2 regions of the Leifsonia sp. EB34 genome follow, and region 2 is predicted to be linked to the other one. Evidence: predicted binding sites of a transcription regulator. Region 2 holds the regulator's gene; the other holds the start of a gene.
The links. The regulator HspR, encoded in region 2, represses chaperone genes until heat shock. The targets are predictions, from matches to a motif close to AAGTTGAGTCNNNNNGACTCAACTT.
Positions count from the first base shown of each region.

Region 1: the regulator HspR is predicted to act here: its motif matches at 2,310-2,334, upstream of ABIA36_RS01870 (ATP-dependent Clp protease ATP-binding subunit).

Region 1 covers NZ_JBGCCV010000001.1:376,364-380,775, reverse strand. The annotation lists gene ABIA36_RS01880 (DedA family protein) at 1-647, opposite strand, end outside; gene ABIA36_RS01875 (glycosyltransferase family 39 protein) at 644-2,185, opposite strand; gene ABIA36_RS01870 (ATP-dependent Clp protease ATP-binding subunit) at 2,353-4,412, shown strand, end outside.
Region 2 covers NZ_JBGCCV010000001.1:1,865,840-1,870,251, forward strand. The annotation lists gene dnaK (molecular chaperone DnaK) at 1-353, shown strand, start outside; gene ABIA36_RS09170 (nucleotide exchange factor GrpE) at 356-1,000, shown strand; gene ABIA36_RS09175 (DnaJ C-terminal domain-containing protein) at 1,128-2,120, shown strand; gene ABIA36_RS09180 (heat shock protein transcriptional repressor HspR) at 2,129-2,542, shown strand; gene ABIA36_RS09185 (hypothetical protein) at 2,625-4,313, opposite strand.

The DNA of each region.
Region 1 (4,412 bases), 1.5 Mb from region 2:
AGGGCGATCGCCCGCACCAGCACCGGACCGACCGAGATGACGACGATCCCGATGAGCACGTAGTCCAGGTACTTCGACACGAAGTCCGCGACGCCCGGGATGTGGCCGAGCCCGTAGCCGATCAAGGTGACCCCGGCCGCCCACACCGCGGCGCCGATCACGTTGAAGACGCTGAACACGCGGTGGCGCATCCGGCCGACGCCCGCCGCGACGGGAGCGAAGGTGCGGACGACGGGCACGAACCGCGCGACGACGACGGCGCCACTGCCGTACTTGTCGAAGAACTTCTGCGTCCGCAGGACGCTCGCGCGGCTGAACACACCGGACTCGCGCCGGTCGAACACCGCGGGGCCGGACTTCCAGCCGATCAGGTAACCGACCTCGCCGCCCGCGATCGCGGCGACGGCGACGGCGACGATCACGAGCCAGAGCGGCTGCGGGATGTGCCCGGTGAGGGTGAGCACGCCCGCGAAGAACAGCAGGGTGTCGCCGGGCAGGAAGAAGCCCAGCAGGAGGCCGGTCTCGGCGAAGACGATCGCGCAAATGCCGAGCAGCGCCCACGGGCCCGCGGCCTGGATGAGGCCCTGCGGGTCGAGCAGTCCGGTGTGGACGAGGGCGCCGGCGGCGGCCAGTGCGTGGGGGATCATGGGGTCCTTTCGTACAGCGAGATCAGCTCGCGATGGGTCGCGATCCTGGTCGTGGTCTCGTGGAAGCCGAGAGCGGTGAGGTCGGCGACGCCGTAGTCGTCGACGGCGCCGGGGGTGGAGGCGTATTCGATCAGCCAGACCCGGTGGACGCCGTCGAAGCGGCCGAGGGCGGCTGCCTGGCGCACAGTGTAGGCGCTGTCCCGCCAGGTGGTGGTCTGGGCGAACGGCAGGTGGAGAGTGACGTCGGTGGTGTCGCGGAAGCCGCCGGGGTAGGTGTGCTCGGCGAGGCGCGGGAGCTTGGAGGGTTTGGTCGACTCGTCGAACACCACGCCGTCGCCGGGGCGGGCGTGCGCGCCGATCGCGGCGGAGACCTCCGCCCAGTCGCTCTGGTTCTTCGCGTAGGGGGTCCGGTCGGCGACGTACGCCGGCACGCAGAGGGCCAGGACGAGCACTCCTGCAACGATCCCGGCCCAGCGCCGCCAACGGAGGATGTCGTCCACGCCGCACGCGATCAGGAGTGCCGCCGCCGGGGCGCAGAACGACACGTAGCGGGCGGTGAAGTCGGGCACGAACGACTGCACGGCGATCAGGATGACGGGCGGGATCACGAGCCAGGGCAGAGCGACGCCGACGAGGGACGGGAGGCTCGACTCCGGGAGGGCGAGGAAGCGCTCCCCGCGGGCACGCGCACGGAGCACCCGCTGCCGGATCGCGACCGCCACGGCTAGGACGATGAGCGCCCAGGCCGCGATCCCGAGCGGCCACGAGTCGCCGAACCACAGTCCGCTGAACAGAGTCTCCGGCGCGAGCTGTTGCACGGCGCCGAGGTAGGAGATCTGGTGGTGCTGGCCGATCGCGACGACGAGCAGGGGTGCGACGGCGAGCACCGCCCCTCCGACCGCGAACAGCAGGCCGCGCACGGTGCGCCGCGGCGGCCGGCACACGGCGACGATCGCCCCGTGGACCAGGACGAACAGGATCGTGTAGAGGAAGACGTACGTCCCGAGCGCGAGCAGCGCGCCGTAGCCGACGAACCACGCGGCCCGCGGGCGCTCGCGGTCGAGCGCGGCGACGAGCAGCACGGTCAGCCACGCGACGATCGCCGCCGAGAACGCGAACGAGCGCGCCTCCTCGCCCATGTAGGTGACGCGGGGGAGGATCGCGCAGACCAGCCCGGCGATCACGGCCGTGCGGGCGTTGCGCAGGCGCGCAGCGAGCAGGACGACCGCCGCGGTGGCGAGCCCGACCACGATCGCGCTCGGCAGCCGGACGGCGAACGGGGAGAACCCGAACAGGTCGCCCCAGAAGTGCAGGCCGAGATAGTAGGTTCCGTGCACGGCGTCGAGGTGGCCGAGCATCCGGAACAGGGTCGGCAGCGGGCGCTCCGCCGACATGATGCTGGTGGCCTCGTCGCCCCACAGCGACGGGATGCCGGAGCCGATGGCGGCGAGCGCGGTCGCGAGCACGCCGAACAGCGCGGCGAGCGCCGCGGGGCGGGTGAACGACGCGGCCCGGTCCGTTGGGGCCGGCCGCAGCATCGTGACAGACAGGTCGGCACCGCCCTTTCGAATCAGCGTCCGTTTCCAGTCAATCCCAGTCCTCCCCAGAAAAGTCCAAGACGGTGGTGAACGGTCCTGGAATAATCCCTCCCCCCGAACGTTGAACTTGAGTGCAACCAACTCAACTTTCAGAAACAGGAGATCAGGTGCCTGAGAACTTCACCCCCGAGAGCGGCAGCGAGAACTCGTTCGACGAGTTCCTCTCGCGCTACCTCGCGGGCGAGCGCGCCCGCGCCGCGCGCTCCATCGACATCAGCCGGTTCCTCAGCCGGCGTACGCAGGAACTCCTCGCCGAGGCGGGCCGTTACGCCCTCGAGCACGGCCACCGCGAGCTGGACGCCCTGCACATCCTCCGCGTGATGGCCGGGCAGGAGCCCGCGTCCGACGCCATGCGCCGCATCGGCGTCGACCCGTCCGCGGTCGCCGCCGCCGCCGAGCAGCGCCTCCCCGCCTCCGGCGAGCCCATCGACGCCGACGGCGCCTCGATCACGGCGTCCGCCCAGCGCGTGCTGTTCCACGCGTACCAGGTGGCTCGTGCCTCCGGCGCGACCTACATCGACCCCGAGCACCTCTTCTTCGCGCTCGTGATCGGCCAGGACGCCCCCGCCGGCCAGGTCCTCCAGGCCGCCGGCGTCACCCCCGACTCCCTGACCAACGCCATGCGGCAGTCCGCCACGGTCGGCGCGGGAGGCCAGGACGACCAGGACACCGCTGGGACCGCAGGCGACTCCGCGACCCCGATGCTCGACCAGTTCGGCACCGACCTGACCGCGCTCGCGCGCGACGGCAAGCTGGACCCGGTGATCGGCCGGCTCGACGAGATCGAGCAGACCGTCGAGATCCTCTCCCGCCGGACCAAGAACAACCCCGTCCTGGTCGGCGAGGCCGGCGTCGGCAAGACCGCGATCGTCGAGGGCCTGGCCCGCGCGATCGTCGCGGGCGACGTCCCCGAGCAGCTGCGCGACAAGAAGGTCGTCGCGCTCGACCTCGCCGGAATGGTCGCCGGCACCCGGTACCGCGGCGACTTCGAGGAGCGGCTCACCAAGCTCATGGACGAGATCAGTGCAGGCAAGGACGAGCTGATCGTGTTCGTGGACGAGCTGCACACCGTGGTCGGCGCCGGAGGGTCCGGCGAGTCCGGCGGCATGGACGCCGGCAACATCCTCAAGCCCCGGCTGTCGCGCGGCGACCTCCACCTGGTGGGGGCCACCACGCTCAAGGAGTACCGCCGCATCGAGAAGGACCCGGCGCTGGAGCGTCGTTTCCAGCCGGTGATGGTGGGCGAGCCGAGCGTGGAGGACGCCGTGCTCATCCTCGACGGCCTGCGCGGCGCGTACGAGGAGCACCACGCGGTCACGTACACCGCCGAGGCGATCCGTGCCGCCGTCGAGCTGTCGAACCGCTACATCTCCGACCGGTTCCTGCCGGACAAGGCGATCGACCTGATCGACCAGGCGGGCGCCCGGCTTCGGCTGTCGCTCGGCAAGCGTGTCGACGCGTCCGAGCTGATGCAGCGCCTGGCGACTCTGGAGTCCGAGAAGAACTCCGCCGTCGCCGCCGAGCACTACGAGGAGGCGTCCCGTCTGCGCGACGAGATCGAGGCCGTGCAGCGCGGCATCGACGAGCTCGGGAAGACCCCGCGCCACGCCGCCGAGGCGGTCGTGGACGAGGCCGAGATCGCGGCCATCGTGTCCCGCGCCACCGGCATCCCGGTGTCCCGCATCGGCGACGCCGACCGCGAGCGCCTCGCCGCGCTGGAGTCGGAGCTGCACGCGCGCGTCATCGGCCAGGACGACGCGGTGACCGCGGTCGCCAAGGCGGTCCGCCGCAGCCGCACCGGCCTCGGCGACGAGCGCCGTCCGGTGGGTTCGTTCCTGTTCCTCGGCCCGACCGGCGTGGGCAAGACCGAGCTGGCCAAGTCGCTGGCGGAGTCGCTGTTCGGCGACGACAAGGCGATGATCCGGTTCGACATGAGCGAGTTCGGCGAGCGCCACACCGTCGCCCGCCTGGTCGGCGCCCCTCCCGGGTACGTCGGCTACGACGAGGCCGGCCAGCTCACCGAGCGCGTGCGCCGCAACCCGTACTCGGTGGTGCTGTTCGACGAGATCGAGAAGGCGCACCCGGACGTGTTCAACCTGCTGCTGCAGGTGCTGGACGACGGCAGGCTGACCGACGGCCAGGGCCGCACGGTCGACTTCCGCAACAC
Region 2 (4,412 bases):
GCCGCGAGTCCGCCGAGACCCGCAACCAGGCCGAGCAGCTCGTCTACTCGAACGAGAAGCTCATCAAGGACAACGAGGACAAGCTCCCCGAGGACGTCAAGAACGAGGTCCAGGGCGACATCGACGCGCTGAAGACCGCGCTCGCCGGCGACGACGACGAGGCCGTGAAGACCGCGTACGACAAGCTGAACGAGAGCCAGCAGAAGATCGGCCAGGCCATCTACTCGGCCGCGCAGGCGTCCGAGGCCCCGGCCGGCGACGCCGGCGAGTCGGGCCAGGGCGGCGAGGGCTCCTCCTCCGACGATGAGGACGTCATCGACGCCGAGGTCGTCGAGGACGAGGAGAAGAAGTAACCATGAGCGACCAGAACCGCGACGGGCACGGCTCGGACGAGCCGGAGCGCGAGGAGCCGATCATCCGCGACAAGCGGCGGATCGACCCCGAGACCGGCAAGGTTCGCGAGCCGCAGGGCGAAGAGCACGACCTCGCGCACGAGGAACTGGTCGACGTGGGTCCAGGTGAGGAGGAGAGCGTCCTTTCGGACGACGACCTCGACATCCTCTCCGGCCAGACCACGGCCGACCAGGTCGCGGCGGAGCGGCTCGCCGACCTCCAGCGGGTGACCGCGGAGTACGCGAACTACCGCAAGCGCACCGAGGCCAACCGGGAGATCGAGCGGGAGCGCGCGATCGGGGACGCCGTCAAGGGTCTCATCCCGGTGCTCGACGACGTGGAGCGCGCCGACAAGCACGGCGACCTGACGGAGGGCAGCGCGTTCGCGACCATCGCGGGCAAGCTGCGCACCGCGGTCGAGCGGCTCGGCCTCACCCCGTACGGCGAGAAGGGCGAGCCCTTCGACCCGCAGGTCCACGAGGCGATCTTCCAGCAGCCCACCCCGGGCGTGACGGCCGACACCGTCGCCGAGGTGGTGGAGACCGGCTACCGGCTGGGCTCCACCGTCGTCCGGGTGGCCAAGGTGGTCGTCGCCACCCCGGCCTGACCGGGACGATGAGCGCACGGAGCGGCGGGATGCGTGTCCCGCCGCTCCTCGCGCCACCACACATGCAGACTTCGACACAGATCACGACAGCACGGATCACGACAGCACAGGCAGGAGAGGAGGCGCCGTGGCAAGCCAGGACTGGTTCGACAAGGACTTCTACAAGGTCTTAGGCGTCTCCAAGGACGTCAGCGAGGCGGACCTCAAGAAGACGTACCGCAAGCTCGCGCGCAAGTACCACCCGGACTCCAACCCCGGAGACCCGGCGGCGGAGGCCAAGTTCAAGGAGATCAGCGAGGCCCACTCGGTGCTGAGCGACCCCGAGCAGCGCAAGGAGTATGACCAGATCCGGGCGATGGGCTCCGGCGCGCGGTTCACCGCCCCCGGTTCGGCCGGCCAGGGCGGGTTCGACGACGTGTTCGGCGGGATGTTCGGCGGCGGCCAGGGCGGACAGCGCTACACATTCCAGCAGGGCGGCCAGGGCGGCTTCGACGACGTCTTCGGCGGCCTGTTCGGCAACGGCCGGTTCGGCACCACCAGCGGAGGCTACCGCGGCTACGGCGGCCCGACCCGCGGCAACGACGTCACCGCCCACACCACCATCGACTTCGTCACCGCCACCAGGGGCGAGACCATCAGCCTGCAGGCCGGCGACGGCAAGCCGTTCAAGGTCAAGATCCCTGCGGGCGTCGCCGACGGCCAGAAGATCAAGCTGCGCGGCAAGGGCCAGCCCAGCCCGGACGGCGGCGAGGCCGGCGACATCGTCCTCACCGTGACCGTGCGCAAGCACCCGGTGTTCGAACGCGACGGGCTCAACCTCCGCGTCAACGTGCCGGTCACCTTCGTGGAGGCCGCGCTCGGCGCCACCATCGAGGTGCCGACGCTCGGCGGCGACCCGGTCAAGCTGCGCGTGGCGCCCGGCACCCCGAGCGGCCGCGTGCTGCGCGTGAAGGGCCGCGGCGTCCAGACCGCGAAAGGCACCGGCGACCTCCTGGCCGTCGTGCAGATCGCGGTGCCGTCGCACCTGTCCGCCGACGCCAAGGAGGCCCTGGAGGCGTTCGCCTCTAAGCTTCCCGACGAGAACCCGCGCGATGACATCCTGGCGAAGGCGAGGAGCTGAGTCCGCTCATGGACGAGAACACCCAGGTCTTCGTGATCTCGATCGCTGCGGAGCTCGCGGGCATGCACCCGCAGACGCTGCGGCAGTACGACCGGCTCGGGCTCGTCAGCCCGCGCCGGACGGCCGGCAAGTCGCGCCGCTACTCGATGCGCGACGTCCAGAAGCTGCAGGAGATCGCGCGGCTGGGCTCGGAGGGCGTCAGCCTGGAGGGCATCCGCCGCATCCTGGAGCTCGAAGACCACGTGAACGCGCTGAACGACCGGGTGCGCGAGCTGGAGTCGGCGCTCGCCGACGAACTGCTCAACCGGCCGGGCCGCCGCGTGTTCGCCGCCGGATCGGAGGGGGAGGTCGTCTCCATGCGCGCCGGGACGCGCGTGCGGCGCAGCAACCAGATCGTCGTCTGGCGGCCGCTGGAGCGGTAACTCCCGACCGCCCCGAACCAGAAGCCGGCCGGCGCCGTGAGAGGCGCCGGCCGGCTTTCGTCGTCCCTGCCCGGGGGAGCGCTCAGTACGCGATGTACGGGACGTCCCACCAAGTGCTGGCGATGGTCCGCGCGTTCGGCGGCAGCGTGGTGATCTTCACCGGCGTCGGGAAGGTGGCGGGGATCCCCGTGCCCAGGCCCGGGTTGCCCTCCTCGTACAGGCCCGCGAACCAGACGTCGCCCGAGTTGTCGAGCACGATCAGGTTGTGGGCGCCGCAGGCCATCTCCTTGACGTCGTCGACGAGGACCTTCGCCCACGTCCGGGTCGCGGTCGTCGTGCCGATGCCGAGGTAGCCGCGCGCGGCGCCGTTGCTGCCCATCGCCCAGAGGGAGTTGTCCGAGGTCTTGGCGTAGTACGCGCCGCCGTCCGTGTCGTACGGGTGCTTCGCCCAGATCTCCACGATGTCACCGGGCGGCCCGGCGATCTCCTGGACGTCGCCTCTGACGGTGTAGTCGGCCGGGGTAATGGCGGCGGGCTGCGTGCTCGAGTACATCAGCCGCCCGTCGTCGGTGAGCATCATGACCGAGTGGTCCTCGCTCTGGTGCACCCGCTTCACGCCGGTGACAGGCGTGCCGTCGGGCATCATCAACTGCTCCATCGCACCGCGGACGGCGGTCGACGGCAGCCCGTTGGAGTAGTTCCGGAAGCTCACGCTGGACCCGGTGAACCAGACCGTGCCGTCCACGAGGCTCCAGACGAGCGTGTCGCCGAACCGGTTGGGGCTGAGCGTGGCGGGCTTCGCCGGGAGGTTGCCGCCGACCTTCTCCCACCGGGTGAGGGCCCGCGTCCCTGTGGTGTCGCCGGGGATGGCGAGGTAGTTGGACACCTGCTCGCCGGTCGCCCACCAGTCGCCTGCCGAGTCCTCCACCACGAACAGGCCCTGCTCGGACCCGCAGGTGTCGACGACCGCCCGCACGGCGTCCGTGAACGCCGTGCCGTCCTTCTTCAGCGGCTCGATCGGGTTCAGCACCGCGGTCTCGGTGCCGCCCGTCCCGACCTCCGCGAACGGGTTGTAGCCGCCGCTGCGGAGCGTCCCGCTCTCGGTGATGAAGAGGTACGAGCTGATGCTGGCGTGGACGCTCGAGAGGCGCTCGTCGATCGCCATCGGCGTCGGCCAGGCCACGCCGATGAGGCTGGAGCCGTTGCCGGTCTGGCCTTCCGGCGTGTGGCCGCCGACGGCGTAGACGTGGGCGGTGTGGGCGGTCAGGGTCGACACCGCGCTGCCGCCGTTCCCGGTGGCGGTGATCGTGGCCACCGCGTCGCCCTTGCTGTAGGGCGGGATCGCGACGTAGACCTCGGCGACCCCGGCCTCGGAGGTCGTCACCGTCACCGTCTGGGTCGGAAGGAACGCCACGTTGGTCGCGACGGTGAAGAGCGAGAACCCGGCGCCGCTCACCGTCAGGGTCACCGTCGTGGCGCGAGCGGGCGAAACGGTGATCGGGATGGCGGTGGCCGTCGACCGGGAGGCGGTGGGGTAGCCCGTCGGCAGGCCGTTGGCGCCGAAGTTGGTGGCGATGGACCAGCCGCCGCCGGTCACCCCGGTCAGTGTCGGCGGGATGGTGACCGGGCCCTCGGCGGACGCGGCATAGGCCGGTGACGCGGTCGCCGCCACGATGGCGGGGACGCTCCAGGCGCTCGCAGCGACGACGGTCCGTCGTGAGGGGAGGCGACGCCCAGCGTCAGGTCGGGGAGCTTCTTTGGTACGCGACATGTCTTCCTTGTTTCTCGATGGTGCTTCGGCGGGGGACGCCGTCACCGCGAGACGTTAGGGGACGCCGGGCCGCCGTTCCCGCGGATTTCGGTGGCCGTC